DNA from 4 places in the Thermobacillus sp. genome. Region 4 is predicted to be linked to each of the others. Evidence: predicted binding sites of a transcription regulator. Region 4 holds the regulator's gene; each other region holds the start of a gene.

Region 1 (7,656 bases), on a different contig from region 4:
CGCACGGTGAGCTGCGGATATTTTTCGGGATGCTCCATCGCGTCGAGCAGCGTCGACCGGTCGAACACGTTCACGTTCAGGTGATGGCCGCCCTGCGTCATGTAGCCGTCCAGCAGCGAGGCGAGGTTGGCGATCCGGCTGTTCAGGTCGCGGCCGAGCGCCTTCCCGACGATCGAGAACGTGTTCGAAATGCCGTCCAGCGATTCGGTGTAGGGCAGCTTCGCCACGCTTGCGAGCGACGCCAGCGCGCCCTTCCGGTCGCGGCCGTGCATCGGGTTCGCGCCCGGCGCGAACGGTTCGCCCGCCCGGCGTCCGTCGGGCGTCGAGCCGGTCTTCTTGCCGTAGACGACGTTCGACGTGATCGTCAGCACCGACTGCGTCGGAATCGCGCCGCGGTAGGCTTTGTGCTTGCGCAGCTTCGCCATGAACGACGTGACGATCTCCACCGCCAGGTCGTCGACCCGCGGGTCGTTGTTGCCGTATTGCGGGTAATCGCCCTCGATGCGGAAGTCAATCGCGATCCCTTGTTCGTTGCGGATCGGGTACACCTTGGCGTGCTTGATCGCGCTCAGGCTGTCGGCGACGACCGACAATCCCGCGATGCCGCAGGCCATCGTGCGGATGATGTCGCGGTCGTGCAGCGCGAACTCGAGCCGCTCGTAGCAATATTTGTCGTGCATGTAGTGGATGACGTTCAGCGTGTTCATGTAGAGCTCGGCAAGCCATTCGAGCACGCGGTCGTAGCGCTCGCGGACTTCGTCATAGTCCAGCGTGTCCGCCGTGATCGGCGCTTCCTTCGGGCCGACCTGGATGCCGAGCTTCTCGTCGACGCCGCCGTTGATCGCGTAGAGCAGCGCCTTCGCCAGGTTCGCCCGGGCGCCGAAGAACTGCATCTGCTTGCCGATCCGCATGGCCGACACGCAGCAGGCGATGCCGTAGTCGTCGCCGTAGATCGGGCGCATCAGATCGTCGTTCTCGTACTGCACCGAGCTCGTCTCGATCGACACCTTCGCGCAGTAGTTCTTGAACGCCTGCGGCAGCCGCGTCGACCAGAGCACGGTCAGGTTCGGTTCGGGCGCGGGGCCGAGGTTGTACAGTGTGTGCAGAATCCGGAAGCTGTTCTTCGTCACGAGCGTGCGGCCGTCTTCGGCCATGCCGCCGATCGACTCGGTCACCCAGGTCGGGTCGCCGCTGAACAGCTCGTTGTACTCCGGCGTGCGCAGGAACTTCACGATCCTAAGCTTCATGACGAAATGGTCCATCAGCTCCTGCGCCTCGGTCTCGGTCAGCGTCCCCTCGGCGAAGTCGCGCTCGAAGTAGATATCGAGGAACGTCGAGACGCGGCCGAGGCTCATGGCGGCGCCGTTCTGCTCCTTGATCGCGCCGAGATAGGCGAAGTACAGCCATTGCACCGCTTCGCGGGCGTTCGCTGCGGGCCGCGAAATGTCGAAGCCGTACGACAGCGCCATCCGCTTCAGTTCTTCGAGCGCACGGATCTGTTCGGCGTGCTCCTCGCGGGCGCGGATGACCTCCTCCGTCATCGGCCCCTTCTCCATGGTTGCGAGGTCGGCTTTCTTCGCCTCGATCAGCCGGTCGACGCCGTACAGCGGCACGCGCCGGTAGTCGCCGATGATGCGGCCGCGGCCGTAGGCGTCCGGCAGGCCGGTGATGATGCCCGCTTTGCGCGCCGCGCGCATCTCCGGCGTGTAGGCGTCGAATACGCCCTGGTTGTGCGTCTTGCGGATTTCCGTGAACAGCCGGACGATCTCCTGCGGCAGTTCATAGCCGTAGGCCTTGCATGCATCCTGCACCATGCGGATGCCGCCGAACGGCATGATCGCCCGCCGGAACGGAGCGTCCGTCTGCACGCCGACGATTTTCTCGAGCTTGCGGTCGAGGTAGCCCGGTCCGTGCGAGGTGATGGCGGACGGGGTGTTCACGTCGACGTCCCAGACGCCGCCGCGTTCCCGCTCTTCCCGGGAGAGCCGGCTGACAATCTCCCACAGCCGGGTCGTCGCTTCGGTCGGCCCCGCGAGGAACCGCTCGTCTCCTTCGTAGGGGGTCACGTTGCGCAGAATGAAGTCGCGCACGTCGATTTCTTCCATCCACCGGCCGGATTGAAAACCGCGCCAGCAGTCCGGTACGCCTTCGGTTCGGGGTTGTTTCACAGCAGTGGTCATGACACCTGCTCCCTCCCTCTAACGCTTCGTGCAGGGGCCGCGGACAGCGGCACGCTGCTTTCATCTGAAATGGTACCAGCCTTTGGACGGGAAGTATGTGAATTTAATCACAAACATCGATGTTTTATATCCTTGTTTTTTACGCTTTTGTCCGGTGCGGTCTTGCCGGCGCATCGGCCTCAGATGCTGCAAATCTCCTTCGGGCAAGCCGGACATTCGGGACAGCCGGCCATCTGCCGCAGCTTGTCGAGCTGCAGCACGCGCAGCCTGCCGCCGGGCGCCATGTCGATGACGCCTTCGTTCTTCAGCGTGTTCAGCATCCGGTTGATGCTCTCGCGTGTCGTCCCGACCAGTTCGGCCAGCTCCGTGTTTGTCAGCTTCAGCCGGATGAGGATGCCGTCCGGCTGCGCGACGCCGAAGCTGTTCGTCAGGCGGATCAGCGTCGAGGCGAGGGCTCCCGGCTTGCCGAGCATGATGAGATCGCACAGCTTCGATTCGCTCCTGCGGCGCAGCATGCTCATCCACATCGCGAACCGGAACGCCAGCTCGCCGTCTTTGCCGAGCAGCAGTTCCAGGTCCGGCAGCGGAATGATGCCGGCTTCGACATCGTCCATCGCCTGGCCGCTGTTGCGGTGATTCGGATCCCAGGCATCGAAATCGACGAGGAAATCGCCCGGCTTCAGAATCGACAGCAAAAGGTCGCGGCCGTCGTCGGTCGTGCGGCGCAGCTTGACGTGGCCTTTGCGGATGTAATAGACGGCTTCGGCGGGTTCTCCTTCCCAGAACAGGTAGGCGCCCGCTTCGTAGCGCCGGATGTGCATGATCGATTCCAGTTCTTTGAATTGGCGTTCCGTAAACGGGCTGTCTCCCTGCTCCCGCCTGCAGACGGCGCTTTGTCCCAATGGAGCGGATGCGGTCATCTGTCTGTTCGTCATGTCGGTTCGCCTCCTCATGCATCCTGCTTATCCCAAGCATACAAGGTTTTCGGGGCGGGCGTAATCGGGGAATCGACGGAATTTCGGCGCAGACAAACCGGATTTGGATGATGATGAAAATCACAGACTCGGGCCGCAAAATCGCGTATGCTGGCTGTATCGGCGCAGTTCGGGGAGAGCGCCCCGAGAGTGGCATCAGGGAATTCCCCGAGTGCGGTTTGGATTTGCGGATTTCATCAGTGAACTGACAGCATAGAGACCACACCCAAGATCGGACCGGCATGCGGCAGGAAGGTGGGAGGAAAATGGAGAACGCCAAGGAAGCGATTTTGCGCGAAGTGAAGAAGCTGCGCCGCGAGACCGAAAGCGATTTCGCCGGACTCGGGCTGCTGGACCCGGCCAGCCGGCGCGTGACATGGCGGGTCGTGGTCGGCAGCGTCAGCAGCCGGACGCCGAACATGACGCAGCGGCCGAGCGTCGGGCTGCTCGGCCTGGCGATCCGCTCCGGCACGCCGGTCTGCTTCGATCCGAGCCGTCCCGGCTCGGAGCGGGCGCGGATCGAAGACCCGATCCTGCTCGCCGAAGGCCTGGCCGCCGCCGTATTTCTGCCCGTCAGGACCGGATGCGACATCTCCGGCGTCATGCTGCTCGGCAGGCGGCTGACGAAGGATTACGACGACGCGGAAATCGGCCGGGCGGTGCGCGGCATCAAGGCGCTCGGCGCGCGGGAGGAATGGTGGCGGGAGCTGTCGCTGGAGGCGGTAAGCTGGCCGAAAAGGTAGCGGTCATTGCGGTTTTTTTGTCCCTTCTGCTACAATTCGGGTAATATCCGCGGAAGACGGAGGAATCGTAAGATGGTGAAGCTGCTCCTGTGCGACGATCATGCGGTGGTCCGCTCGGGACTTCGCATGCTGCTCGACGGCAGGCACGGCATCGAAGTGGTCGGCGAGGCGTCGGAAGGGGGCGAAGCGATCCGGATGGCGCTGGAGCTGAAGCCCGATGTCGTCCTGATGGACGTCAGCATGCCGCACGGCATGGACGGCCTGGCCGCGACCGCGGAGCTCAAGCAGCGGCTGCCGGAGACGAACATTCTCATCCTGACGATGCATGACGACGACGAGTATTTGTTCCGGGCCATCCAGATCGGCGCGTCGGGCTACATTCTGAAGAACGCTCCGCACGAGGAGCTGGTGTCCGCCATCCGGTCGGTAGCGGCCGGGGACGCCTATCTGTACCCGACGGCGACGAAGCGGCTGATGAGCGAATATTTGAACCGGCTGAAGTCGGGCGCCGAGCCGCCGGACGCCTACGACACGCTGTCGGAGCGGGAGAAGGAGGTTCTCGGCTGGATTGCGCGGGGGTATTCGAACAAGGAAATCGCCGACAATCTGATCATCAGCGTCAAGACGGTCGAGACGCACAAGGCGAACCTGATGGAGAAGCTGGGGCTCAAGACGCGGCCCGAGCTGATCAAATTCGCGGTCAAGAAAGGATTGTTGAACTTTGAATAATGCCGTCGGCGCAAAGCTGGGCAAGCAGGAAGCGGAGGCTGCCGTGCGCCTGCTGCACGAGATCGAGACGCTCATCGCGGACGAGGAACTGCGCAGGCAGCTCAAGACGGCGCTCAAGCAGCTCGCGGACGTGAAATTCGCCCTCGATGAATCGTCGATCGTGGCGATTACGGACGCGAAAGGCATCATCCAGTACGTGAACGACAAGTTCGTCGAGATTTCCAAATACAGCCGCGAGGAGCTGATCGGGCAGGATCACCGGATCGTCAATTCCGGCTATCATGACAAGGCGTTCATGCGCGACCTGTGGCGGACGATCTCGCGGGGGGAAGTCTGGCGCGGCGACATCCGCAACCGGGCGAAGGACGGCACCTACTACTGGGTGAACACGACGATCGTGCCGTTCCTGGACGAAAACGGGCGCCCGTATCAGTATCTGTCCATCCGCAACGAAGTGACGAAGCTGAAGCAGGTGGAGCAGGAACTGAAGACGATGATGACCCGCGTCATCGAGGTGCAGGAGGAAGAGCGGAAGCGGATCTCGCGCGAACTGCACGACGGGGTCGGCCAAAGCCTGTTCTCGCTGCTCATCCGCATCGACCGGCTGCTGGACGACCACCCGGAGATGGCCGAGCTGCGCAGCCTGCGCCGGGACGTGGCGGACGTGATGGAAGACATCCGCAGCATGTCCCGGGAGCTTCGGCCGTCGGTGCTGGACGATCTCGGCGTCGGCCCGGCCGTCCGCACCTATGTCGAGAACTATTCGGCGCATTACGGCATCGACGTGCGGCTCGCGATCGAGCTGCGCGGCCGGCCGGCCATCGCGGCGGAAACGACGATCTACCGCGTCGTGCAAGAAGCGCTGACGAACATTGCAAAATACGCCGACGTCGACGAGTGCGAAGTGACGATCAAGGAAACGGACGATAAGGTCGAGACGATCGTGCGGGATGAAGGCGCGGGCTTCGATCCGTCCGTCAGCCGGACCGGCGTCGGCCTGTTCTCGATGGAAGAGCGGGCGCGCGCCGTCGGCGGATCGCTTGTCATCCGGTCCGCGCCGGACAAGGGGACCGAGGTGCGGCTCATCGTACCGAAGGAACCGGCCGCCCCGCGGTGACGCACGGCAAAGAAACGGCCTTCCCGGCTTCACCTGGAGTCGGGAAGGCCGTATTCATCGAGCCGCCGTCAGACCGTGCGGACGCGGGCGTCCGGAGCAGCGGCGGGAGCGCCGGTCTGGCCGGCGAAGGCGCGCAGCATCCAGGCGTGCTTGTCCAGGCTTGTCCGGATGCCGGTGAGCAGATCGGCGGTCGATGCGTCGCCTTCCTGCTCCGCCGCGCGGATCCCATCGGCCAGCTCGGCGGAGATCATCCGGAAGTCCTCCGCGATCGTCAGCACCATCGCGTTCGCATCCTCGGTGCCGGATGCTTCCCGAATGGCGGACAGCTTCAGGTATTCCGCCATGCGGGAGACCGGCCGGCCTCCCAGCGCAAGCAGCCGTTCGGCCAGTTCGTCGACGTATCCGGCCGCTTCATTGTACAGTTCTTCAAACTTTGCGTGCAGCGTGTAGAATGAAGCGCCTTTCACATACCAATGATAATGGTGAAGCTTGACGTAGAGCACGCTGAAATTGGCGATTTGACGGTTAAGGATTTCATGAATGGACGCCATGTCGAATCTCCTCCTTCGCAGTTCTGGAATCGTGCGCGTTCCGCGGCGGGCATCGTGTGCTTCGTTCCCGCGTTAGGTTGCGCCAATTCCGCGGGATTATGCCGTTTGCAGAGACGGACAACAAAGTTTGTATCAATTTTTAATTTAGAATTATTATAAATAAGAAAAAGACGCTTGTCAAACCCTGTCGGCTCCCGGTTTGAAAAAGCCAGAAATCGAAAGATATCGGGAGCATTCGCGGGCAGGGACGTGGGCGTCGCTGATTATTGACCGTGACAGCCGATTTTCGTTACAATAGTGAAACACAAACGCTTGCAGTGCCGGGTTTTGTCCGTATCGTGCGCTTTTCGCTGCGGTTTGCCGCCATCATTTTCATGAAGGAGGAGGAGAACGGGATGTATGTCATGAAGGATTCGGAATACATGTTCGTCTTCACGGGTCCGGACGGATCGGGACGGAAGACTGTCGCCGACGCGGTTGCGCAGACGCTGGGCATCCGCAAGGTGCCCGGGTACGCCACCCGCAAGCCGCGCCCGGGCGAAGTTGACGGCGTCGACTATCACTTTATCTCGCGGACGCTGTACGACCAGCTCGAAGAAGACGGCGAATTCCTCGAAAGCATCGAGCTCAGGGGCAACAAGTACGGGATTCGCGACAAGGATGTCGCCCGGGCGTTCGAGAAGAGCGGATCGGTCTACCTGATTCTGAATCGTGAAGGTGCGGACATTCTGAAAGAGAAGTACGGCGATCACTGCATCCGGCTGTTCATCTATGCTGACCGCCGCACGGTGGAGGAACGGCAGCGCGCGCTCGGATTGCCGGACGACGTCATCCAGGAGCATCTGAGCCGCTACGAATACGACATGGAATATCAATCGCAATGCGAGCATGCCTTCGAGAATTACGATCTCGCACATACGGTGTTCGATATTACCAATACGCTCGAGAAGTATTTGAACCGGGGACTGGTGGACAAAGACTGACCGTTCCCGATTCACAAGCGAAGACCGCCGTCCGCTGTGCCAGCGGTTCGGCGGTCTTGTTTCAGAATCCCTGCTGCTGAGGGAAATAGCTGCCCGCGCCCGCGGCCGTATAGGACAAGCCGGCCGCCGGGACGGCGTTCGTCACGGCATATTCCAGCTGGCGGCAGAGGCTCGAAGCCTGCTGCAGCTGTTCCAGGGCCGTCTGATGGCCTTGCAGCGCGGTCTGGATAATCTGAACCGCCTGACGCTCCCGCTGCGCAAGCTGTTCAAGCATGGCGACGTTCTGCTGCTCCTGCTGAAGCATCTGCTGGTACTTCTGCGTCGATTGCTGCGTCTGCTGAATCAGCTGCGAGAGCAGCTGCTCGCAATGCCGGATCTG
Region 2 (7,656 bases), on a different contig from region 4:
GTGCGCCAAGTCGCTGCTGCGCCTGCAAAACGAGTTTCAGGGCCGTTCGTATGATATGCTCGTAAACCATACGACCATTGTGTTTTCGCGCTATATCCTGCTGGCCTGGCAGCATCGGCAAAGCACGGACGTGCGTTCGCTCGGCGGCCTGTTTTATTTGCTTTGTGACGAAATCGGCGCGGTGGACTGGGTCGCAGCGTTACAGCAATTGGTCGATTTGATCCATGAAGTCGCTGCAAAAGCAGGCAAAAAGCTTTCGGCGTTTATTCAGCGTCAACTCAAGGAGTGGATTGCTGCTCTGCCCAATTACATCAAGGCTTATCTGCCTATTTCATGCTGCGAAAGTTGAGTTAATATGACTAAAGTGAGCCGGTTTTCCGTTCTGGTCATTCGCGCGAAGGATGGTACAATGGAGAAGGAACGGACAATCTCGGAAAGGGAGGTCATGCGACATGGAAATCCGCAGTATTACCGACGCCGCGGTGCTGAACAACGGCGTCCGGATGCCCTGGCTCGGGCTCGGCGTCTTTCAGGTGGCGGACGGCGAAGAAGTGAGAAACGCGGTGCGTTGGGCCATTGAGGAAGGATACCGCTCGATCGACACGGCGGCGGGCTATCGGAACGAGACCGGCGTCGGCCAGGCAATCCGGGAGAGCGGCGTTCCGCGGGAAGAGCTGTTCATCACGACGAAGCTGGCGAACTCGGACCAGGGATACGAATCGACGCTGCGCGCCTTCGAGGAAAGCCGGCGCAAGCTCGGCGTGGACTACATCGACCTGTATCTGATTCACTGGCCGGGCCGGGACAAGTACAAGGAGACGTGGCGCGCCTTCGAGAAGCTGTACACCGAAGGCTACATCCGCGCGATCGGCGTCAGCAACTTCCAGATCCATCATCTGGAGTCGCTGAAAGAGACGAGCGGCATCATCCCCGCCGTCAACCAGGTGGAGTTCCATCCGCTGCTTACCCAGAAGGAGCTGCTTGCCTACTGCAAGCGCGAAGGCATCCAGCTCGAGGCGTGGTCGCCGATCATGAAGGGCAACCTCGACCTGCCGGTGCTGAAAGAGCTGGCGGCGAAATACGGCAAGACCCCGGCGCAGATCGTCCTCCGCTGGGATCTGCAGCTCGGCGTGGTCACGATTCCGAAGTCGGTCCGCCGTGAGCGGATTGCCGAGAATGCGGACATCTTCGACTTCGAATTGTCCGAAGAAGACATCCGCGCGATCGACGCGCTCAACAAGGACCACCGGTTCGGTCCGCATCCGGATGAATTCCTCTTCTGAGTCTCCGGGTTGGCATGATGCGTCAGAAAAAGCCGATGCCGTTTTCAGGCGTCGGCTTTTTGTTCGTTCCGGCTCAGTACGCCGCCCACGCGCAGACCAGCACCAGCACCGACCAGGCGATCTCGAGCATCCCGGTCGTCTTGACCGCGGGATGAAGACGCGGCATCACGGCGGCGCGGACCAGCAGCACCGCCGCGGCCGGGAGCAGCTCGGGCGGATACAAGAGCGCGACGACCGCAAGGAACGCCGCGTGATACAGGACCGAATACCAATAGAACGCCTTGTGGTGCTTCTCGCGGATCATCGTTTTCACATAGAAGATCGTCCCGGTAAAATAGAGCACGCTGAGCGCGAACAGTTCGAGCGCCAGCGAGGCGTCCGTCCCGTCTCCGACCCGGAAGGCAGCGAACGTCATCATGCTGAACAGGATGACGGCGGCCAGATCGTTCAGGAACGCCCGCTCGCGGTTTTGCTTCGCGAAGTACAGGTTGATCAGGATGAACGGCACGGCCAGCGGCAGCAGGGGCAGCAGTTCCGGCTCCAGGACCAGCAAGGCGGCGCCGACGGGCAGCAGCAGCCCGCCGTACAGCTTGAGCGGCCCGAGCCAGGCGGCCTTGCGCTTCGTCCGGATCCACTGAAGCGCGGCGTACGCGAACAGGTACGAGAGCAGCCAGGCGAAGAACAGCAGCGCGTGCTGCCACGCCGGGGCAGAACCGATGACGCCGAAGAGCAGCGGCAAAATCAGCATCGCCCAGGCGCCGTGCTGTTTCGGTATATAGACATTGCGCATGGGTACACCCGCTTTCTGACGGAAGAATCTTGCTTCCAGTATACCCTTGCGGACTTCGGGCCATTGTGACACGGGTCACGAAGCCGGGAAACAACAAGCAGGACCAGAAGCTGAAGCAGCCTCTGGTCCTACTCGTTTTTTCGCCCCTGTCTTTCCCTGAACAAATCCAGGATCCGTCTGTAATTTGTCGGTCTGGATACCGTCGCTTCCTTCCCTAGTTCACCGGGCTTGTCCCCCTCGAAATATACCTTGGCGTACTTCTCGTCAATCTCGATCACCTTGTCGATGTTGACCAGATTGCCGCGATCCGCACGCACGAAAGGCAAATTCAAGGCTTGCAAGACATTCTGGATTTTCTCCAGGCTGTCGAACGGAAAGTAGTAGACGTCATTCTTCGTATGAATCAGGATGCGGGTCTTGTCGGTGGTGAACTTCAGGATCTCCATGACGTCCAGCTCGACCAGACCGGATTTCCCGTCTTCGTCCCTTGCGACAACCAATTTCACAAGACCACCATCATTACTTGTTCAGAAGTTCGGCAGGGACTTTAGGCTGATTGCCCCAGATCCAGCTTGCCGTGCAGACGACGACAAGGCCTGCGCAGCCGACAACCGTCGCCAGCAAATGAAGGGCTTTTTTCTTCATCCTGTTTCACCGCCTTTCCTTGGTAATCTTATTAGTGATAGCACCTGGATAAACCAGGTGATCGCTAATAGCTGAGATTGGAACAAGAAGTTCGAAGCGACTAGTACTGTGGATCCGATTTTCAGGGCAGGGAAATATTTGGTCGGAATTCTAGTTTGTTCTTCAATTCTAGAAGGTGAAAAAATAATAGTCAATACCATATTGGCTATATTCAAGAGGTTTATATAAAAATTAGTAAGATCGATGAACGGCAATAATGCGGCCACTCCGGCCGAAACGACGATGCACACCGTAGCCGACTGGAAGTGATATCCTCCTGAAATGCTTCTCAGCAAACCGAACGCGAACAGCACTTGCATCGTTTCCCGATAGTTGCCGAACAACAGTCCCAGAATTGTCGCGACCAGCAAAGTAAACACAGTGTTTAGAAACAGGTGAAATCCGAATTGAAGCCGCGCTTCCGAATAGGGATGATCCGGCACTTCGCTTTTGAGCCAATGCGCCAGACGAAACGCAAGTCTCTCTACCATTGCGTCCTCTCTCTCCTCAATGCGATATAGATCAGGAACAGCACGATCACGACCGCGATCATTTCGACAAAGTACAGCCTGTTCTTGAGCAGGTGCAGGAACGAGAGCAGTATGAACGTCGCGACTGTTATTACCAAGATCAGCATGTTTTCATGCTTGACTTTAAAGTGTTGCAGAGAAAACGAAAACCCGTAGCCCAGCCGGTACAACAAATAACTTAACAATAAGACGGTGCATGAAGATACAGCCGAAAGAATGTAGTAACCTGTGCCGCCTGCCTGCACTTCGGCGACCGATGCAATGCCCGTGAGCTGCAAACCGTACAGGAACGCAGTCTGGACCAAAATGACCGATGTATACCCCGTTACCGCAACGATGAGCGAACCGATCAGCGAAATCCGCAGCGTATAGAAAATGAACAACGTGAACAACACCAGACCGATCATGGGTGTCCACGAACCCATATCGATTTCATGCCATATGGCATAGTTGAGCAGTGCCATCAGAACAGAGATGGGAACGATCTGCAGATTGTACTTCAGAATATTGAATCGAAACAGCGTGAACGAAACGGCAAAAATCGACCAAGTTTCCAATGTAGAGAACGCGATAAAGAGAATTTCATTCATTTATCCTGTCTCCCGTTCATCGCTTGTAATTTTTTGCAGACCGATATGGTCAATTCTGTCGATTATCTAAACTTATTCTTCATCAATTAAAATTTTCCTCTTTTGGGAATAAGAAAAACGAACCCTTTGAAAAAAGGAGTCCGTTTTTGCTTTACTGTCCATATGGTTTTTATTTATCCGGCTTGCAGGTGCCGTCTTCGCAGACTTCGCCGGATGCGTCGGATTCGGCCATGATGAGCGGATGCTCGTCTTGCCAGGCCCGCTGCAGGACGTCGAGAAACACGCTGTCCGGCTGCGCGCCCGAAACGCCGTACTTCCGGTTGATAACGAAGAACGGCACGCCCCGCGCGCCGAGACGGCTTGCTTCGATTCCGTCCGCCTCCACTTCGTCGGCGTGAGCGCCGGATTTCAGCATCTCCTCCGCCGCTTTGCGGTCCAATCCGGCCTGCTCCGCGATGTCGGCGAGCGTCCTGTGATCGGCCACGTTGCGGCCGCTGGTGAAGTACGCTTCGAACAGCCGCTCGATCACGTCCTGCTCTTTGCCGTGCCGTCCCGCGAACTTGATCAGCCGGTGCGCATCGAGCGTGTTCGACGGAATGACAACGCCGAAGCGGAAGTCGATCCCGACTTCCCGGCCCTGCTCCGCCACCCGCTGGTTCATCTGGACAGCCTGTTCGCGGCTGATGCCGAACTTGGCGGCCAGCACATCATACAGATCCCGTTCGGGCTCTCTGGCCGCATGCGGATCGAGCTGAAAACTGCGGTACTCCACCGTCACGTCATCCTTGTGTTCGAACCGGCTGAGCCCTTCCTCGAAACGGTGTTTCCCGATGTAGCAGAAAGGACAGGCCACATCCGACCAGATTTCGACTTTCATCGCTCCGCTCCTTTCCCGGGCCGCTCAGGCAAGCGCCCGCTTCACGACCGTTTCAAGCGGCGTCGTCTCCCCGATGAGCCGGGTCAGATCATCCGAGGTTTGCGCGAATTCGCCCTCGTCCAGCTGCGCGTAGAGCGCCGCGAACATGGCCGCGGCAGGTTCGGGCATGCCCCAACCCGCGAGAATCTTCGCGTATTCGGCGGCCGTCGCCGGTTTCAGCACCACCGGCTTGCCGGAGACGTCCGACAGAATCTGCGCCAGCTCTTTCATCGTCCACAGCTTCGGCGCCGTAATTTCGTAGATCCGGTTCTCGTGGCCGTCCGACATCAGTACGGCTGCCGCCGCCTTCGCCATGTCGGCCCGCGATGCCGTGTTCAGGCCGGCCGTCGCGATCGGCGTCACGAGGGCGCCGCTTTCCACGGCCTGGCGGAGCGATTCGTTCACGAACACTTCGGTGTAGAACGTGTTGCGCAGGAACGTGTACGGAATGCCCGACAGGCGGATCATGTTCTCGGTCGTCCGGTGCAGCAGGCTCAGCGCGAGGGGACTCTCCTGGGCCCGGAAAATGCTCGTGTACGCGATATGCGTGATGCCGGACATCTTCGCCGCCCTTGTGACCGTCGCGTGCTGCAGCGCCCGCAGCGTCTCGTCGCTTGCCTCGGAGCTCGAGACGAACAGCAGCTTGCCGCCGCCTTCAAAGGCCTTCAGGAGCGACGCCAGATCGTTGTAGTCGCCGTGCCGGACTTCGACGCCCTTCTCCGCCAGCCATGCCGCCTTCTCCACATTGCGCGCGACCGCTATCAGCCGGTCCGCCGGCACTTTCTCCAGCAGCGTCTCCGCCGCGATCCGGCCCAATTGCCCCGTTACGCCGGTTACGATAATGCGCATCGTTCACTCCGCCTCCTCGTGAAAGTCTATGTTTAATATGACACTAACTTTATTATAGTGACTTCACATATTAAAATGCAAACGGTCTGCGGCGAGGCTGCAGCGTGATGTGCACGTTGCAGCCGTCCACAGGCCAGGAGTGAGGCTTCGCGCGGCGCTGTAACGTGGCATGCACGCTACGGCGTTCCGGCGAGGCCCGTACCGATTCAGAAATTCAGCGCGATCTCTCGCGCGCGGCGGAGCGCCTCCTCCCGGATGGCCGACGCCCGTTCGGGGACGGCTCTCATCCCCTCCACATAGAGGCATTCCACATCGGTAATGCCGACAAACTCCATGATGACCCGCAGATGGCGATGCCCCATCTCCAGCCGTTCGTCCGGCGAGCCCGGCGACAGGAAGCTGCCGCTCGCCTGGATGTGCAGCGCCTTTCGGCCCGCCAGCAGCCCGACCCGGCCGACGTCCGGAATGTACCGGAACGTCTTGCCCGCGATGCAGAAGGCATCGATGTACCGCTTCAATGCCGGCGGGTACGAGTAGTTCCAGGTCGGCGTGACGAACACGTACTTGTCCGCGGCGGCGAACTGATCCGCCAGTTCGTTGATGCGCGCAATCTTCGCCTGCTCCTCCGCGGTCAATTCTCCGAAAGCGATGCCCGAGCCGAGCTTCTCCCAGCCGGCGAAGACGTCGGCGTCGAGCTCCGGGATGTCTATCGCGTACAGATCGAGCCGGATGATCTCGTCGTTCGGCTTCGCGTCCCGGTACGCCTCAAGGAACGCTTCCCCCGCCGCCATGCTGCAGGAAACGTCGGGACCGAACGGATGAGCCGTAATGTACAGCAAGGTAGCCATATTCCGTCCCCTCACCGCCGTATCGTTAATTGGCGGCCGCGACCTGCCGGGTCGCGACATTGAGCCGGTTGTATAAATTCGCCGTCGCGATGCCGGCGATGAGCGTCGCCAGCGCCTGACCGGCGTAATGGCGCTCGGCCTCCCGGTAAATCTCGTCCGGCACCGGGTCCGGCCGGTCGGCGATGCGGGCCATCGCCTCGCCGAGCGCGAGGGCCGCCCGCTCCGCTTCGGTGAATCGGGCGGAATCCCGCCAGCCCGCGACGGCCATCACCCGCTCCGGCGTCTCGCCCGCCTGCAGCGCGTTGCGCGAGTGCAGCTCCACGCAGACGCTGTCGCCGTTGATCCGGCTCACCCGCAGGTAAACGAGGAAAAGCGTCCGCTTCGGGATGCCGGACTGTTCCGCAGAAGCGAACAGCGCGCGGCCGAGCGCCTGCAGCGGATCGGCCAGATCGGGCACGAGCGCCACGGGACTTGCCATGCGAGGTTTCAGCGACATGTTCAATCCACTCCTTGATCTTCCGGAATATGCGGGCCCTGATCGAGCCCTGCACGAAGATGACGGAGCGGACGGGGCGGAATGTGACAACCCGGAGATCTGTCACATTGGCGGTTTCTTTTTCGTCAGTCATAATGGAGGGAGTATCACTTCATGCGGGAAGGAATGTACGGATGATCGCACAAGAACGGCTCGCGGAACAATTCGAGGCGCATTGCCGGCATCTGCTGGCCGCGGCGTATCGCATGCTCGGATCGCTGAGCGAGGCGGAGGATGCGGTGCAGGAAGGGTGGCTCCGGCTCTGCCGCGCGGAGACCGAAGCGATCGAAAATCTGGGCGGCTGGCTCACCCGGGTCGTGTCGCGGGTCTGCCTGGATATGCTGCGGTCGCGGAAAAGCCGGCGCGAAGAGCCGCTGGATACGCACCCGGCGGAAACGTATCCCCTGACCGAAGACCGCGGCGGGCCCGATCCCGAGCGGGAGGCGCTGATGGCCGAATCGGTCGGCGTCGCGTTGCTCGTCGTGCTGGACCGGCTCAAGCCCGCGGAGCGCGTCACGTTCGTGCTGCACGATATTTTCGGCATGCCGTTCGCCGAGATCGCGCAGGTCGCAGGCAAGTCGGAAGCCGCCGTCCGGAAGCTCGCCAGCCGGGCCCGCCGCCGGGTGACCGG
Region 3 (7,656 bases), on a different contig from region 4:
ACCGTGCGCCACATTCTGGTCGCGACCACCGATTCGGCGACGGGCGAAGAGAAGCGGACGGAGGAAGAAGCGCTCGCGCGCGCGAAGGAAGCGCGGGCGAAGCTGATCGCGGGCGGCAGCTGGGATGAGCTGGCGAAGGAATATTCCGACGATCCGGGTTCGAAGGACAACGGCGGACTGTACGCGGACGCGAAGGCGGGCGACTGGGTCGAAGAGTTCAAGCAGGCGGCCAACACCCAGCCGATCGGCGTCATCGGCGAGCCGGTGCTCACGAGCTACGGATACCATGTCATCAAGGTCGAGAAGCGTGAAGAAATGACGTTCGACAAGCTGCCCCAGGACAAGAAGGACGCGATCCGCGAGTCGCTTGCGGCTCCGAAGTTGAATGAAGAGATGGAGAAGGAACTCGAAGCACTCGGGATCGAGATCAGCCTGCCGCAGGAAGAGACGCCGGCCGAAGACGGAAGCGGCGAAGAGCCGCAAGGCGAAGCGGGCGGCGATGGCGAAGCCCCGCAAGATGATGCAGGCGGCGAAAACGGCGGCGACGCCGGGGGCGAAACGGCGCAGTAAGGCGCGCAAAGCGGACAAGCAGACCATGAAAATAACAAAAAGGTATCGTCAGGGCTCCGTGAAGTGCGGAGTCCGTTTTTTTTACGCAGCTTGCCCAGTGATCTTTTTTACTTTTTTCGCCCGGATTTTGGTGTAAGATGGATGCTGACCTTTTGCGGAGCCGGTGCGGTTCGGCCTGGAGGAACGGGAAATGAACGAAACAGGGGAGGTATTGATGATGAACGTGTTGGAAGCCATCGAAACGCGGCGGGAAATCACGTCGTTCGGGCAGAGATAAGCGGGGAGATCCCGATGAATCTGCAGCATTTGAAATACATCGTCGAGGTGGCCAAGGCGGGCTCCATCTCGCTGGCCGCCGAAAACCTGTTCATGAACCAGCCGAACCTGAGCAAGGCGATCCGGGAAGTCGAAGCGGAAGTCGGCACGGATATTTTCCGGCGGACGCCGCGGGGCATCGTGCCGACGGAGCAGGGGGAAGCCGTCATCGAATACGCCCGGCGGATCATCCGGGAAGTCGAGGAAATGAAATCTTTCTGCCGCGAGGACCGGCGCAACAAGATTTCCTTCAGCCTGCGCGCGCCGCGGTCGGGCTACATTTCCCAGGCGTTCGCGCGGTTTGTCGTCCGCCTCGACAAGACGAAGGAGCTGGACATTCAGTTCCGCGAATCGAGTTCCCTCAACACGATCAAGCGGGTGGAGGAAGGCGACTACAACCTGGGCATCGTCCGCTGCCTGAAAAGCCAGGAACGCTATCTCCAGCAACTGCTCGGCCGCCGGCTGAAGCGTGAATTGGTGTGGGAGTTCGAGGGCCGCGTGCTGATATCGCGCACCAATCCGCTGGCGTCGAAGGATACGGTCACCGCGGGGGAACTGGAAGCCGGCACGGAAATTTTGTACGGCGACCTGAGGGCGGCTTCCCTTGCCCGGGAAGACCGCCGGCCGGAGGAAGAGCGGATCGTGATCAGCAAGCGGCGGGTGTTTGTCTCCGAGCGGGGTAGCCAGATCGAATTGCTGCACCAGGACCCGTCCAGCTACATGTGGTTTTCGCCCATGCCGGACGATCTGCTGAGAAGGTACGGGCTCGTGCAGATCCGCTGCAAAGCGTCTTCCCCCGTCTTCCGCGATGTGCTCATTTACCGGGAGGACCGGAAACTGTCGGAAGCCGATCGCCTCTTTCTTGAGGAGCTGTATCGGGTGCGGGACGATCTCGACCGCCGCATGCGGGACGGGACGCGAACGCCGGGTTGAGGCGGCTCCGGTCCACGACGCCGCCCATGGCGGCTTCGACGGAACCGGAGACGCCCCGTTCCGCTGCGGCTGCGCGGTCACTCACCTCCTTCCCGGCGGACGATTCCGGCGCAGGCGTCTTTTGCCGGTCTGCCGGCGGCCGCGCGTTCGGCCGCGCCGGCCGCATGCCCCCCGGCTGCCCGGTTTGCCGCACCTTCATGCGTGCCGTAGTAGGCGTTCAGGTACAGCTGTTTCAGTTCGGCGAAGAGGGGGTAGCGCGGGTTCGTGCCCGTGCATTGGTCGTCGAAGGCCTGCTCGGCCAGGTCGTCCAGCTTTTCCAGGAATTCTTCCTCGTCGATGCCGTAGTCGCGGATCGTTTTCTTGATGCCGAGTTTTTCCTTCAGCTCCTCGATTTTGCGGATCAGGCTTTCCAGCTTCTCTTCGTCGGTGGCGCCCGGCAGGTTCAAAAATTCCGCGATTTCGGCGTAGCGCCTGAGCGTGCGCGGATGGTCGTATTGCGGGAACGTCCCCATCTTGGTTGGCGCCTCGGCGGCGTTGTAGCGCATCACTTCGGTGATGAGGAGCGCGTTCGCAATGCCGTGGGGCAGACGGAACGCCGCGCCGAGCTTGTGGGCCAGCGAATGGCAGATGCCGAGGAAGGCGTTGGCGAACGCCATGCCGGCGATGGTGGCGGCGTCGGCCATTTTCTCCCGGGCGGCCGGATCGCCGGCGCCCTTCTCGTACGCGCGGGGCAGGTAGTCGAAGATCAGCTTGATCGCCCTGAGCGCCAGGCCGTCGGTGTAGTCGGTCGCCATCATGGAGACGTACGCTTCCAGCGAGTGGGTGAGGGCGTCGATGCCGGAAGCGGTTGTCAGGCCTTTCGGCATGTGCATCATCAGATCCGCGTCGACGATGGCCATGTGGGGCATCAGCTCGTAGTCCGCCAGCGGATATTTGATGCCCGTCTTCTCGTCGGTGATGACGGCAAACGGCGTCACTTCCGAACCGGTGCCCGCCGTCGTCGGAACGGCGACGAATGCGGCTTTCCGGCCCATCAGCGGAAACCGGTACACCCGCTTGCGGATGTCCATGAACCGCATCGCCATGTCCATGAAGTCGGCGTCCGGATGCTCGTACAGCACCCACATGATTTTCGCCGCGTCCATCGGCGAACCGCCGCCGACGGCGATGATGACGTCCGGTTCGAAGGCGGCCATTTGTCTTGCGCCTTCCTGCGCGCAGGCCAGTGTCGGGTCGGGCTCGACCTCGAAGAAGGTGGCGTGGGCGATGCCGAGTTCATCCAGTTTGTCGGTGACCGGTTTCGTCAGACCGTTTTTGTAAAGGAAATGGTCGGTGACGATGAACGCCCGCTTTTTCCCCATGACGGTCTTCAGTTCGTCAAGGGCGACGGGAAGACATCCCCGTTTGATGTACACTTTCTGCGGCGCCCGGAACCAGAGCATGTTTTCTCTCCTTTCGGCGACGGTTTTGATGTTGAGCAGATGCTTGACCCCGACGTTCTCGCTGACGGAGTTGCCGCCCCAGGAACCGCAGCCGAGGGTGAGGGAGGGCGCCAGCCTGAAGTTGTACAGGTCTCCGATGCCGCCTTGGGACGACGGCGTGTTGACCAGGATGCGGTACGTCTTCATGCGGGCGGTGAAGGCGTCCAGTTTGTCCCGCGCGCCGACCGGGTCGAGATAGATCGCCGCGGTGTGGCCCATGCCGCCGTCGGCGACAAGCCGCTCCGCTTTGTCCAGGGCGTCGGCGAAATCCTTCGCGCGGTACATGGCGAGGACGGGCGACAGTTTCTCTCGGGCGAACTCCTCGGACGGATCGGTGCGCTCCACTTCGCCGATCAGGATTTTGGCCGCTTCCGGCGCCTTCACGCCGGCTATTTCGGCGATCCGGTGCGCCGGCTGTCCGACGATTCCGGCGTTGAGGACGCCGTTGATGAAGAGTGTTTTGCGCACCTTCTCCGTTTCGTCCGGATCCAGGAAGCAGCAGCCGCGGTCGGCAAATTCTTTTTTCACCCTGTCATAAATGCCGTCCAGCACGATGACCGCCTGCTCCGAAGCGCAAATCATGCCGTTGTCGAACGTTTTGGAATGGATGATGGAGTTCACGGCGAGCCTGATGTCGGCGCTGTCGTCGATGACGGCCGGCGTGTTGCCCGCGCCGACGCCGACGGCGGGCTTGCCGCTGGAATAGGCCGCCTTCACCATGCCCGGGCCGCCGGTGGCAAGGATGAGATCCGCTTCCTTCATGAGCAGGTTGGTCAGTTCCAGCGAAGGGGCGTCGATCCAGTCGATGATGCCTTCCGGGGCGCCCGCTTCCACCGCCGCGTCCAGCACGATTTTCGCGGCCGCGATGGTGCAGTTTTTCGCCCGGGGGTGCGGGCTGACGAGGATGCCGTTGCGCGTCTTCAGCGCCAACAGGCATTTGAAGATGGCCGTCGACGTCGGGTTGGTCGTCGGGATGACCGCGGCGACGATGCCGACGGGTTCGGCGATCTTTTTGATGCCGTAGGCGGGATCTTCCTCCAGGACGCCGCACGTTTTCACGTCGCGGTAGGCGTTGTAGATGTATTCGGAAGCGTAATGGTTCTTGATGACTTTGTCTTCGACGACGCCCATTCCCGTCTCATCCGCGGCCATTTTCGCCAGCGGGATGCGCGCCTTGTTGGCCGCGGTGGCGGCGGCGAGGAAGATGTGGTCCACCTGCTCCTGCGTGTAGGAGGCAAAAAGGGCCTGCGCCTTTCTCAGCCGGCCAAGCGCCCGTTCCAGCTTTTCCGCGCTGTCGACGGGTTCCCGGTGCAAAACGGTTTCCGCCATGGTTCTCTCCTCCTTTTTTTCAGGGGAATTTTTTTGCGGAGTAACTTTGTGAAAATTGTAACATACTTTGCCGAACCCGCAGTAGATGCAAAAAAGGCATATCGATATATGCGGATCGACATGCCTGACGAATAATTCGAACTATTCGTTCATTTTATGTGAGTTCATGATCTGGCTGCCGCGGGTGTCTGAAGCGCGTGGGAGGGGGAGCCATGCACCGACCGCGCCCATTCGATATATGCTGTAGCAGACCAGGCGACACAGGGAAAGGAGCGCGGACCATGAAGCAGCAGACGCCGGCGGAACAATGGGATGCCTTTGAGAAAGCGATGCTGGAGGCGTTCCCGTTTCTGCCCAAAGACTTCACCCGCGCCGGCATCGTCGACTCCTCCTGGCTTTCGGACGTCGTGCAGAACTCGATCAACCGGTTTATTGATCAGGAGATGAAGTCGAAGTTTCCGAATTCCGTTTTCGGCAGCGCGCTGAACTACGATACGTTCGAGACGCATCGCAGCGTCATCGTGCGCCTGCGGCTGCCGGAGGATCTCAATCCCCGCGAGCTGGAGATGTCGATCAGCTGCCACAAGGTGCGGATCAAGCTGCCGTCCGGGGTGAAGCAGGAAATTCCGCTGCCGAAAGCCGTAAGCCCGAGGAAGGCCCGGACGACGTTCAAGGGCGGCATTCTGGAGCTTCGCCTGCCCAAGACCAGGGAGCCGTTCTATCCGCTCTATGTGGGCGGGTAAAGACGGCGCGCAGAAGGAAAAGCGGCCGGCCGGGATTGAAGCCCGGCCGGCCGCTTGCGTCTCCGCTCCCTCTGAACTAGTAGAGGAAAGGCCGGGAGACGATGACCAGCAGAATGAACAGGACCAGAATGACGCCGGCCGACGTGTACCAGAAACCCGTTTTGCCCGCGTAGCTCATCGGATGACCTCCTTCCTGATGAACTGCACTACTAACGTATGCGGTCTGTGGCCTGATGTATTGTGCGGATGTCCCGGTAACAACTGTTCCGCGTCATCTTTCATACCCGACGATCAACTCGCCGCCGAACGGCTCCAGGATGGAGCGGCAGACGGCGATCAGCGGCGCGGGATCGTCGTGCGCGTTCAGCGCTTCCAGGGCGCTGCTCAGCTTCGCGGCATACTCGGGCGAGAATTCGCGCAGACACCGGTACAGATGCTTGCCTTCGCCGATCCACCGGCGCCCCGTCCGGAGCAGAAATTCGGCGGCGAGCAGCACGAGGCGGCTCGCGATGAACCGCCGCTCGTCCCGGCAGCGGGACCGCAGCAGGTCGGCCGCCGTTTCCGAGAGGCGGTTCCGCGCGTCGTCGATCTCATCGGGAGACCAGGGCAACGGCCCGAACGTGAGATCGGCGCGCGCTTCCTCCACGATCTGCAGCCCCCGCTCGGTGCGGCGGATCACCGTCCCTTCGGCGATCATGCGCTGCAGGGACGGATTGGCTTCCTGCATGCCCGCGTCGAAGATTTCCCGGTAGTCCGAATCGGTCAGAATGAAGCAGTCGACGATCCAGCCGCGGAAGCGGACGACTCTGCGGAACAGTTCGCTTTCTCCTCGCTCCACGACGACGATGTCGAGGTCGGAATCCGGGCCGTGCGTCCGGCGCGCCGCGCTCCCGCCGAGAACGGCAAGCAGGCAGCCGGGATGCGCGGCGGCAACATACTGTGCAGCGGCTTCAAACGGAGACGGGCGCATGGTTGATCTCCTCCCGGGGCTTACCACTTGGTGAAAAACGGATGAAGCAGCCAGCTCATGTCGTCCAGATGGTTCTTGTACAGCACCTTGTTCTCCGTGTAGGGCGAATGGATGAGCCCGGCTTTCTTGAAGGTCGTCTCCGAGCCGCATTTCGAGCAGAACGCGTCCCGGGGGCCGCAGATATGTCCGCACGGATCGTTCAGCAGATCACCCGGGTCGGTGCAGCGGTTCACGACCGGCGCGCCGCACCTGGTGCAATAATGGCTTCCCTCCTCGAAAACGGCCCCGCACCGGAGGCAGGTTTTGTTATCCGCCATCCGTCCCGGCCCCGCTTTCGTTCGTCAGGTTCTCCAGCGAGACGGCCTCTCCGCCGTTCACGATCTTATCCAGCGACTTGGAATCGGTAAGCGCCGTAAGGCCGACGTGCAGCGTTCCGGACAGCTCGCTGACGACCAGTTCCTGCACTTTGTAATTGATCGCTTCGATGCGGATCGGCCTCACCTGGCCGGCCTCCGTCTTCAGCGCACGGAGCTCGTCCTCGGCCTGCCGGAGCCGGTCCTCCAGCTCCCGAAGCTGGTTCTCCAGAAGACGCACGCACGCTTCCAGCGTTCGAATTTGATCCTCTGAAGTCGTGTTCATGGCGCATTGTCGCTCCTTTGCATCGGTTCATGCTGCGGCCCGCCGGGTTCGGCGGTTCCTTCCGCGCCGGTGCCGCCGCCCGCGTCCTCCGGACCGGGCTGCACCGTAACCGTCGAACGGTTGTTGCACAGAATCGTCTTCCCCACATTGAAGGAGCCGACGTTCGTGATGACGTTGATCTTGATGATGCCGATATTGATTTGCATGCCGCGCACCGCCCGTCAAGTGTTGACCTGGTCCTGCAGATCGGGATCGGTTACATTGCTCAGAATGCGGTTCAAGCTCAGGCTGCCGTCTCCGATCAGCACGGTGCTGCCGTTGAATTTCTGGTCGACGGTCATTCCTCTGTGCAGCGTGTTGCCGAAATTGATCGAACCGTTGTGGGACACGCTGGTGATTTTCAGATTGAAAATGTTGTTAACGGTGGGCATTTATCACCCCTCCAGTCATTTCATCATATGGCCCGGAGGCGCGAACGTTACCGCTCTTTCCTGTTGCCGGCTTGAGACGCGGTCTCGGACGGACACCCCTTTTAACATTACATTATTGAGTAATATAATCTAACATAAAGATTGATTAAAAGTGGTTATGGCGATAATATGTTATATATATTGACATGGAAAAATGGTGTAACTATAATTGGATTTACGAACGTTAACCAGATGAAGAGAAACAA
Region 4 (7,656 bases):
TGGGCCGGCAATAACAGGCAAGGAGCGCCCGCCTGCGCCAGTTCAGGCGCGGCGGACGCTCCCCGGAGGTCAACCGGATGAACGCGCGGGCAGCCGGTAGGTCTCGATCGGACGGCCGTCTTCAAAGGCATAAAATCCATAGTAGTGACGCTTGACGTCACTTTCTTCCCTGCTGTAATAAACTTCCCAGATCCGCCGGCCTTCGGCGTACCCCGGACGGATGCGGATGATGGACGCATCCGGAAATGCACGAAGCACGTCTTGCCGCAGCCGCTCAACATCATAAGCCTCTTCCCCATGGACACTCTCGATCCTGTCCGCGAACGCCCATACATACAGATCGGCCCCGTCTTCCCGCTCGCCGCGGATAATCCAGACGATGTCGTCCCATACAAATTTGACCGCCGATTCGACTTTCGTCAGGCCGGCTTCCGCCTTCACCCGCCGGATCGCATCGCGCTCTTCCCGAACATAGTCGCTTCGGGCCCACTGAAAATACAGATTGAGCAGCATCAGCACCAGACCGATCCCGAGCAGGATGATGACAGCCCAACGCTTCGGCGTCATGAAGCGAATATCGGATTGCCGGCGCCTCATGTCGCCGAGCTCAGCCTTTCGAAGCGGGCGGCCGCTTCCGCGGCGATCCGTTCTTCGTCCAGCCGCGTGCAGGTCCGATTCCTCACGACTTGCACGCCGTCGACCCAGACGTGTTTCACGTCTCTGCCGTTGCCCGCGTAGACCAGATGGGAGATCAGATCGGTCCGCGGATAATAGTGCGGCTGGTCGATGTCGAGGGCCACAATGTCCGCCCGCATGCCGGGCTTGAGGCTCCCGATCTCGTCCGACTGCCAGATGGCCTTCGCCCCGTACACCGTTCCGAGCTTGAGTGCTTCATAAGCGGGCACCGCCGTCGGATCGCCGGATACGCCCTTGTGAATGAGCGCCGCGAGCCGTATTTCGTCGAAAACGTCAAGGTTGTTGTTGCTCGCCGCGCCGTCCGTGCCGAGCGACACGGTCACGCCCGCGCGGAGCATGTCCGGCACCCGCGCGACGCCGCTGGCAAGCTTCAGATTGCTCGCCGGGTTGTGGGAGACGGCAACGCCCCGTTCGGCGAGCAGCGCGATCTCGTCATCGTTCAGATGGACGGCATGCGCCACAAGCGTCGGCCGGCTGAACATGCCGAGCCGGTCAAGATGCTCGACCGGCCGGACGCCGTAATCGCGCACGTTCTGCTCCACCTCCGCGGCCGTCTCCGACATATGGGTGTGCATCGGCAGATCGAGATCGTGCGCGGCCTGCACGAATTGCTCGATGAACGCCGGCGGACAAGTGTAGGGCGCGTGAGGCGACATCATGACGCGGATGCGGCCGTCCGCCTTGCCGTGCCAATCCCGCGCGAACCGGATCGCGTCCTCGAGCTTGGCGCGCTGCTCCGCCTCGGAGCACAGGCCGATGACGCCCCGGGCCAGCACGCCCCGGAGGCCCGCCTGCTCGACAACCTGCGCCACTTCATCCATATGATCGTACATGTCGACGAACGCCGTCGTCCCGCGCTTCAGCATCTCGACGGCCGCAAGCGCCGCGCCGGCGCGCACATCTTCCGCCGTGAAGCGCGCCTCGAGCGGCCAGATCTTGTTCTGCAGCCAGTCCTGCAGCACCATGTCGTCGGCATACCCGCGAAGCAGCGTCATGGCTGCGTGGCCGTGCGTGTTGATCAGCCCCGGCATGAAGAGCAGGCCGCTGCCGCTGATCCTTTCCGCCCCGTCGGCCAGCGCGCCGGGATGCGCTTCGGCAAGATAGACGATCCGGCTGCCTTCCACGACCAGATGGCCGTTTACAATCGGCTGGCCGTCGTCCATGGTCAGAAACGTGCCGCCCTCAATCCACCACTTTGTCGTCATCGTGATCCGCATCCTTTTCCAAATAATAAGCAAGGCTGAGCAGTTCGGTCGTAAAATCGGCGTGATGAACCCGCACGGACGGCGGCACTTTCAGAATGGCCGGCGCGAAATTCAGAATGCCTTCGATGCCGGCGTCCGCCAGCTGGTCGGCCACTTTCTGCGCCGCCGCGGACGGCACGGTGATGATGCCGATCCGGATTTGCAGCGCTTCGACCGTCGCCTTCAGTTCCTCCATCGGCTGCACACGCATCGTGTTGATCTGCATTCCGATCTTGTCGGGATGGTCGTCGAACACTGCGACGATCTTCATGTTGTCGCGGCTGTACCGGTTGTAGTTGCAGAGCGCCTGGCCAAGATTGCCCGCGCCGACCAGCGCGACATTGATTCCCCTGTCCAGTTTCAGGATGTGCCGGATCTTGCTGATCAGGTAGGAGACGTCGTAGCCGATGCCCTTGCGGCCGAATTCGCCGAAGTACGCCAGATCCTTGCGGATCTGCGCGGGGTTGAGGTCGAGCTTGCGGCCGAGCGCCTGCGACGAGACGGTCTGCACCTCGCCGCGCGAAAGCTCGTTGAGCGCCTGAAGATAGAGCGGCAGTCTGCGCACGACCGCCTCGGATATTTTCGTCTGCTGCTTCATCACGCGGATCCTCCCTGCGTCGTCCCGGTTTCACTCAGCCACTCCCGAATGCGCGGCACAATCTGTTCGATGTGCATCGTCTCGATCTTGGGGCCCGGCAGCGAGTACAGAAAATATTTGCCGTAGCTCGTTTCAATGACGCGCGTGTCGTACAGGATGACGATTCCCTTGTCCTTCGCCGTGCGGACGAGGCGGCCGAAGCCTTGCTTGAAGCGGATGACCGCCTGCGGAATCGACAGTTTCATGAACGGGTTCTTCTTCTCCGCCGCCAGCTGTTCCGATTTCGCTTCGAGCAGCGGATGGTTCGGCGGCGTAAACGGCAGCCGAACGATGGCGAGACATGTCAGCGCGTCGCCCGGCAGATCGACGCCTTCCCAGAAACTGCTCGTGCCGAGCAGCACCGAGGCCTGCTGCTGCCGGAACCGGCGGACAAGCTTCGTCCTGCCGCCGCCGTCGATGCCCTGGCCGATGACGGCGATTCCCGCTTCGGCAAGCCGCTCTTTCAGCGGCTCATACACCTGCTTCAGCATCCGGTAGGACGTGAACAGGACGAGCATCCTGCCTGATGTCTCGCGCGCCACGTCGGCCAGCGATTCGACGAGCGCGGCAAGGAACGCCGGATCCGCCGACGCCCCCTTGATCGGCGGGAGGTTGCGCGGGATGACGACCAGCGCCTGGTCGCGGTAATTGAACGGCGACGGCAGCTGGACGGTCGCGAGCCGTCCGTCCGCTTCGAATCCGGACAGCCCGAGTTGTTCGGTCGCGTACTCGAACGATTTGTGCACGCTGAGCGTGGCCGAGGTCAGGATGACACTCCGCTTCGAATCGAAGAAGTATTGTTTGAGCAGTCCGCTGACATCGGCGGGCACGGCATAAAGATGCACCGACCGCGACTTGGAGAACGCGTTTGCCTCCAGCCAGTAAACGGTCCCGCCTTCCTCCAGCTTGACGAAACCGTGCAGATCGTCGCGGACGCGCGCCAGATCCTTCACCCGGCCCGCGGTGTCGACGGCCACCGCTTCGACCTCGGCGTCGTCGCAATGTTCCTTGATTTCCGCGAGCAGCTTGTCGAACGTGCGGATAATCTCGTTCAAGGAGGCGAACACGTTCGCTTCGGCCGTCCGCACCGCTTCCCATTCGGACGGCGGCTTATCGGCCCTGAGCCGCAGGACGCCCTGCCCGCCGTCGGCGTCGGGCTCCGGCTGCGCCAGCCGGTACAGCAGTTCGAACAGCTCGTCCCAGTGGATGCGCAGCTCGCCGAACACCGGGACGGCCTTCTCGATCGTTTCGATCCACGCTTCCGCGCGCGCATGGCCGGTGGACGCGATCTTCTGCCTGAGCTGGAAGATCAGCCCCGAGCGGGCATCCTTGCTCAGCCGCGTCAGCGGATGCATGCCGCTGTTGTAGGAGAGCTGCGTGCCGAGATGTTTGCCGGCGGCGTCATCCAAATGATGGGCTTCATCGACGATGAGGTGGTCATATGCGGGCAGCAGCCGGTATTCGGCGCGGATGTCGGTGAACAGCAACGAATGGTTTGTGATGACCAGGTCCGCATGGACGGCTTCCTGCTTCGCCCGGTGATAGAAGCAGTGCTTGAACCATGGGCAGGAGCGGCTCAGGCAAGAGTCGGCGTCGCTGGCGACGGTGTGCCAATATTCGGCGCCCCGGCCGCCGAAGTTCAGCTCTTCCTGGTCGCCGTGCTCCGTCTCGCCGAGCCAGACCAGCATCTGCGCCGTCGTCAGCCGGTCGTCCGCGGGCGCGATGTAATCACGCGCCGCGATTTTGCTCTCAAACTTGCGCAGGCACAGGTAGTTGCCGCGGCCTTTGAAGACGGACGCCTTGAACGGCAGCGGCAGCACCTTGGCAAGCAACGGCACATCCCGCTCGCGGATCTGTTCCTGCAGGTTGATCGTATGGGTGCTCACGACTATTTTCTCGTCATGGCGGATACCATAGAAGAGAGCCGGAATGAGGTAGCCGAGCGACTTGCCCGTGCCCGTGCCGGCCTCGATCATCAGATGGCGGCCGGATTCCAGCGCGTCGTACACTTCGCGGAACATGCGCACCTGCGCCTCGCGCGGTTCGTATCCCGGAACATGTTCCTTCAACCGGGCCAGCGTCTCTTCCAGAAACGTCTCGAAATCGAGCTCCCGCAGCCGTTCGGCCGACTTCGGGTCATCATGGCGCGGCGGTTCTTCGTCCGTCCATTCGCCGACCTTGAGCGCGAACTGGCGATAGTAACGGTAGCCGTTCGGATCGGCGGCGTTCAGACGCTGCCTGCGCTGAAGCGCATCGTGCACAATCCAGCCGAGATCGTCGCCATCGCCAAGCTGCGCGGCCAGCCGCTCCAGCGTCAGCAGCGGTAAATTGCGCAGTTTGTCCATGCAGGTCTTGAAGAGAAGGGCAGTCGCCATCGCATCGCTGTCGGCCTGATGATGGCGCTCATGCTCGATGCCGAGCGCTTCGGATACGGCGCCCAGCTGGTAGGACGGCTGGGTCGGATACAGCATGCGCAGCAGCTGCAGCGTGTCGAGCACCCTTCCCGTGAACGGCATGTAGCCGCACCGGTCCAGCGCCTGGTTAAGGAAACCGACGTCAAATCCGGCGTTGTGCGCCACCAGCACCGCGTCACTCAGCAGCGGAATGACCTCGAGCAGCACATCTTCCGGTTCGGGCGCTTCACGCACGACTTCATCCGTAATGCCCGTAAGCTCGGTGATAGATGCGGGGACCGGGACTCTCGGGCGCACATAGGACGCATAACTCCCGGTCACGCCGCATTCATCATCGAGCAGCACGATGCCGATTTGAATGATGTCATCTTCGGCGCTATGATTTCCGGTTGTTTCCAGATCGAGGACAGCAAATTTCATCCGGTACGTTCTCCTCACGTGCAGCCGAACTCGGAATTGCCGAAATACAGCGTCAATGGTCCCGCGTTCGATCTGCAGTTTGCCAGATTGCGCGCGGCGCCGGTGAAGGCGGGATCCGCTTCGCAGGCTTGCTTGAAATATTGGACCGCCTGCTCCAGATTCGCCGTGACGGCCTGAATGCAGCCGAGCGCGTTCAGCCCGAGCGCTTTCAGCTTCGGCTGCGACGCCGTGCGGACGATGAACAGGAAGTGGCGCTCGGCATTCTCCCATTCGCGGAGGTGCATGTAGGATATCGCCAGGAACATGCGTGCCGCCAGCGATTCGGGACAGAGCTCGACCGCCCGGCTGAACGATGCGGCCGCGTCTTTGTACATGGCCAGATCGTAGTAACCCTGCCCGGCGGTGAGATGGCGTTCCGCTTCTTCCCTCGCCGCTTGCGGCGTACCGGTTTCCGCGGATGCCGGCGGGAACAGTTCGGCCGTCCCGAGCCCCTGGCCGGCTGCCGCCTCCGTCGAGGCTGCCGGCGCGGCATGTCCGATCTCCCCGTGCGCCGGCGCCGCCGCGGCCAGCGAGTGCTTGCTGCCGTCCGGTTCGCCGGGCGACGTCATCTCCCGCAGCCTCGCCAGCTTCTCCTCCACCCGCAGCCAGCCGTCGACGATCATGTCGCTCATGTCCTGGATCTTGCGCAGCTGCGCTTCGATCAATCCGCGCTGCGCCGCATCCGCGGCGGGATAGCGCGTCAGCATTTCGTCGAGCATGTCATTCATGACTTTGAACCATTGCCTGACCACCCTCGCCGCCCCCTTCGCCTTGAGCCTTCCGGCGCGGTCCGCCGGTATGCTCATTCTGCGCTGAAGCGAGGGGGATCTATACCGCGGGATTGGCGTTATATCCCGCACCTGAAGCCGGATTACGGCCGGGCTGGCGGATTACAGGATCGTTGCATGCTCTTCCTTGCCCGCCATGCCGGCCGGCCGGTTCTGTTCATCCATAAGGACGATCCGCGGCCGATATTCACGGGCTTCTTCTTCGGTCATCAGCGCATAAGAGATAATGATGACTTTGTCGCCGGGCTGGGCGTGGCGGGCGGCGGCGCCGTTCAGGCAAATGACGCCCGAACCGCGCGGACCGGGAATGACATACGTCTCCAGCCGGGCGCCGTTGTTGATATTGACCACCTGAACCTTTTCGTTCTCCCACAGGTCGGCGGCTTTCATCAGCTCTTCGTCGATCGTGATGCTGCCCACATAGTTCAGGTTCGCTTCCGTTACGGTCGCGCGGTGGATTTTCGACTTCATCATGTTCCGCATCATGGTATCCTCACTCCTTTCCCGCCGGCGCTGGCCCCGTTGCAAGCAGCCGGTTGTCGATGAGCCGCGTCCGGCCGAATTTGACGGCCAGCGCCGCAATGAACCGGCTGCCCGGCGGCATTTGAACGAACGGGATGTCCGCCGGAGATTCCAGATGCGGCCAGGTGAGCACTTCCGCATAATCCGTCTCGGCAAGCGGCGCGCGCTTGAGGTGCGCGTGCATCGCCGCTTTCAGTTCGCCGGGTGTCATGCCGGGTTCGAAGAACTTTTCCTCCGCCATCTTGAGCGTTTCGTACAGAACGACGGCCTGGCGCCGCTCTTCCGCGTTCAGATAGACGTTTCGGGAACTGAGCGCAAGTCCGTCCGGTTCCCGCACCGTTTCGCACGGCACGATGCGGACGGGGAAGTTCAGGTCTTCGACCATCCGTTCAATGACGGCAACCTGCTGCGCGTCTTTCAGGCCGAAATAGGCCTTATCCGGCATGACGATATGGAACAGCTTGCTGACGACGGTGCCGACGCCGTCGAAGTGGCCGGGCCTCGAAGCCCCGCACAGCCGGTCCGTCAGGTCGGCGATCATGACGCGCGTCGCGGTCGGACGCGGATACATTTCGGCCACGGACGGCATGAACAACAGATCAGCCCCCGCCGCTTCCGACACCTGCCTGTCCCGGCCTGGGTCGCGCGGGTATCGCTCGAAATCTTCGTTCGGGCCGAACTGCAGCGGATTGACGAAGACGCTGACGATGGTCAGGCCGTTCTCCACCGCCGAACGGCGGATCAGGCTGGCGTGGCCTTCGTGCAGATAGCCCATCGTCGGCACAAATCCGACCGTTCCGTCGGGGTTCTCCCGGCGCCAATCGGCAATCCGGGCGCGCAGTTCGGCGATCGTCTCGATGATTTGCATGTCAGTCCGCCTCCCCGCCGCCGTACAG

What was found. The regulator Rex, encoded in region 4, represses fermentation and respiration genes when NADH is low (regulators of the CRP and FNR family bind a similar motif). The targets are predictions, from matches to a motif close to TTGTGAAATATTTCACAA.
Region 1: the regulator Rex is predicted to act here: its motif matches at 2,276-2,293, upstream of pflB (formate C-acetyltransferase).
Region 2: the regulator Rex is predicted to act here: its motif matches at 2,137-2,154, upstream of C6W55_RS09195 (YwiC-like family protein).
Region 3: the regulator Rex is predicted to act here: its motif matches at 4,675-4,692, upstream of adhE (bifunctional acetaldehyde-CoA/alcohol dehydrogenase).

What each region holds. Positions count from the first base shown of each region.
Region 1 covers NZ_QEWA01000052.1:4,993-12,648, forward strand. Annotated here, with positions in the region: gene pflB (formate C-acetyltransferase) at 1-2,180, opposite strand, end outside; gene C6W55_RS15050 (Crp/Fnr family transcriptional regulator) at 2,360-3,115, opposite strand; gene C6W55_RS15055 (GAF domain-containing protein) at 3,421-3,897, shown strand; gene C6W55_RS15060 (response regulator transcription factor) at 3,970-4,626, shown strand; gene C6W55_RS15065 (PAS domain-containing sensor histidine kinase) at 4,619-5,743, shown strand; gene C6W55_RS15070 (Dps family protein) at 5,812-6,294, opposite strand; gene C6W55_RS15075 (guanylate kinase) at 6,690-7,277, shown strand; gene C6W55_RS15080 (hypothetical protein) at 7,339-7,656, opposite strand, start outside.
Region 2 covers NZ_QEWA01000036.1:123,755-131,410, reverse strand. Annotated here, with positions in the region: partial or broken gene C6W55_RS09205 (IS4 family transposase) at 1-349, shown strand, start outside; gene C6W55_RS09200 (aldo/keto reductase) at 453-1,283, shown strand; gene C6W55_RS09195 (YwiC-like family protein) at 1,357-2,073, opposite strand; gene C6W55_RS09190 (LytTR family transcriptional regulator DNA-binding domain-containing protein) at 2,202-2,579, opposite strand; gene C6W55_RS09185 (cyclic lactone autoinducer peptide) at 2,593-2,718, opposite strand; gene C6W55_RS09180 (accessory gene regulator ArgB-like protein) at 2,715-3,248, opposite strand; gene C6W55_RS09175 (hypothetical protein) at 3,242-3,877, opposite strand; gene C6W55_RS09170 (DsbA family oxidoreductase) at 4,047-4,754, opposite strand; gene C6W55_RS09165 (NmrA family NAD(P)-binding protein) at 4,779-5,642, opposite strand; gene C6W55_RS09160 (NAD(P)H-dependent oxidoreductase) at 5,849-6,490, opposite strand; gene C6W55_RS09155 (carboxymuconolactone decarboxylase family protein) at 6,516-6,986, opposite strand; gene C6W55_RS09150 (sigma-70 family RNA polymerase sigma factor) at 7,160-7,656, shown strand, end outside.
Region 3 covers NZ_QEWA01000023.1:27,448-35,103, forward strand. Annotated here, with positions in the region: gene C6W55_RS02210 (peptidylprolyl isomerase) at 1-570, shown strand, start outside; gene C6W55_RS02215 (hypothetical protein) at 652-876, opposite strand; gene C6W55_RS02220 (LysR family transcriptional regulator) at 862-1,818, shown strand; gene adhE (bifunctional acetaldehyde-CoA/alcohol dehydrogenase) at 1,896-4,628, opposite strand; gene C6W55_RS02230 (Hsp20/alpha crystallin family protein) at 4,910-5,371, shown strand; gene C6W55_RS02235 (YjcZ family sporulation protein) at 5,448-5,549, opposite strand; gene C6W55_RS02240 (nucleotidyltransferase domain-containing protein) at 5,643-6,341, opposite strand; gene C6W55_RS02245 (hypothetical protein) at 6,362-6,658, opposite strand; gene gerPC (spore germination protein GerPC) at 6,648-6,980, opposite strand; gene C6W55_RS02255 (hypothetical protein) at 6,977-7,186, opposite strand; gene C6W55_RS02260 (spore germination protein) at 7,202-7,411, opposite strand.
Region 4 covers NZ_QEWA01000033.1:184,157-191,812, forward strand. Annotated here, with positions in the region: gene C6W55_RS06960 (cell wall elongation regulator TseB-like domain-containing protein) at 70-597, opposite strand; gene C6W55_RS06965 (amidohydrolase) at 594-1,901, opposite strand; gene C6W55_RS06970 (redox-sensing transcriptional repressor Rex) at 1,879-2,538, opposite strand; gene dinG (ATP-dependent DNA helicase DinG) at 2,538-5,411, opposite strand; gene C6W55_RS06980 (tetratricopeptide repeat protein) at 5,426-6,202, opposite strand; gene panD (aspartate 1-decarboxylase) at 6,341-6,724, opposite strand; gene panC (pantoate--beta-alanine ligase) at 6,732-7,628, opposite strand; gene panB (3-methyl-2-oxobutanoate hydroxymethyltransferase) at 7,630-7,656, opposite strand, start outside.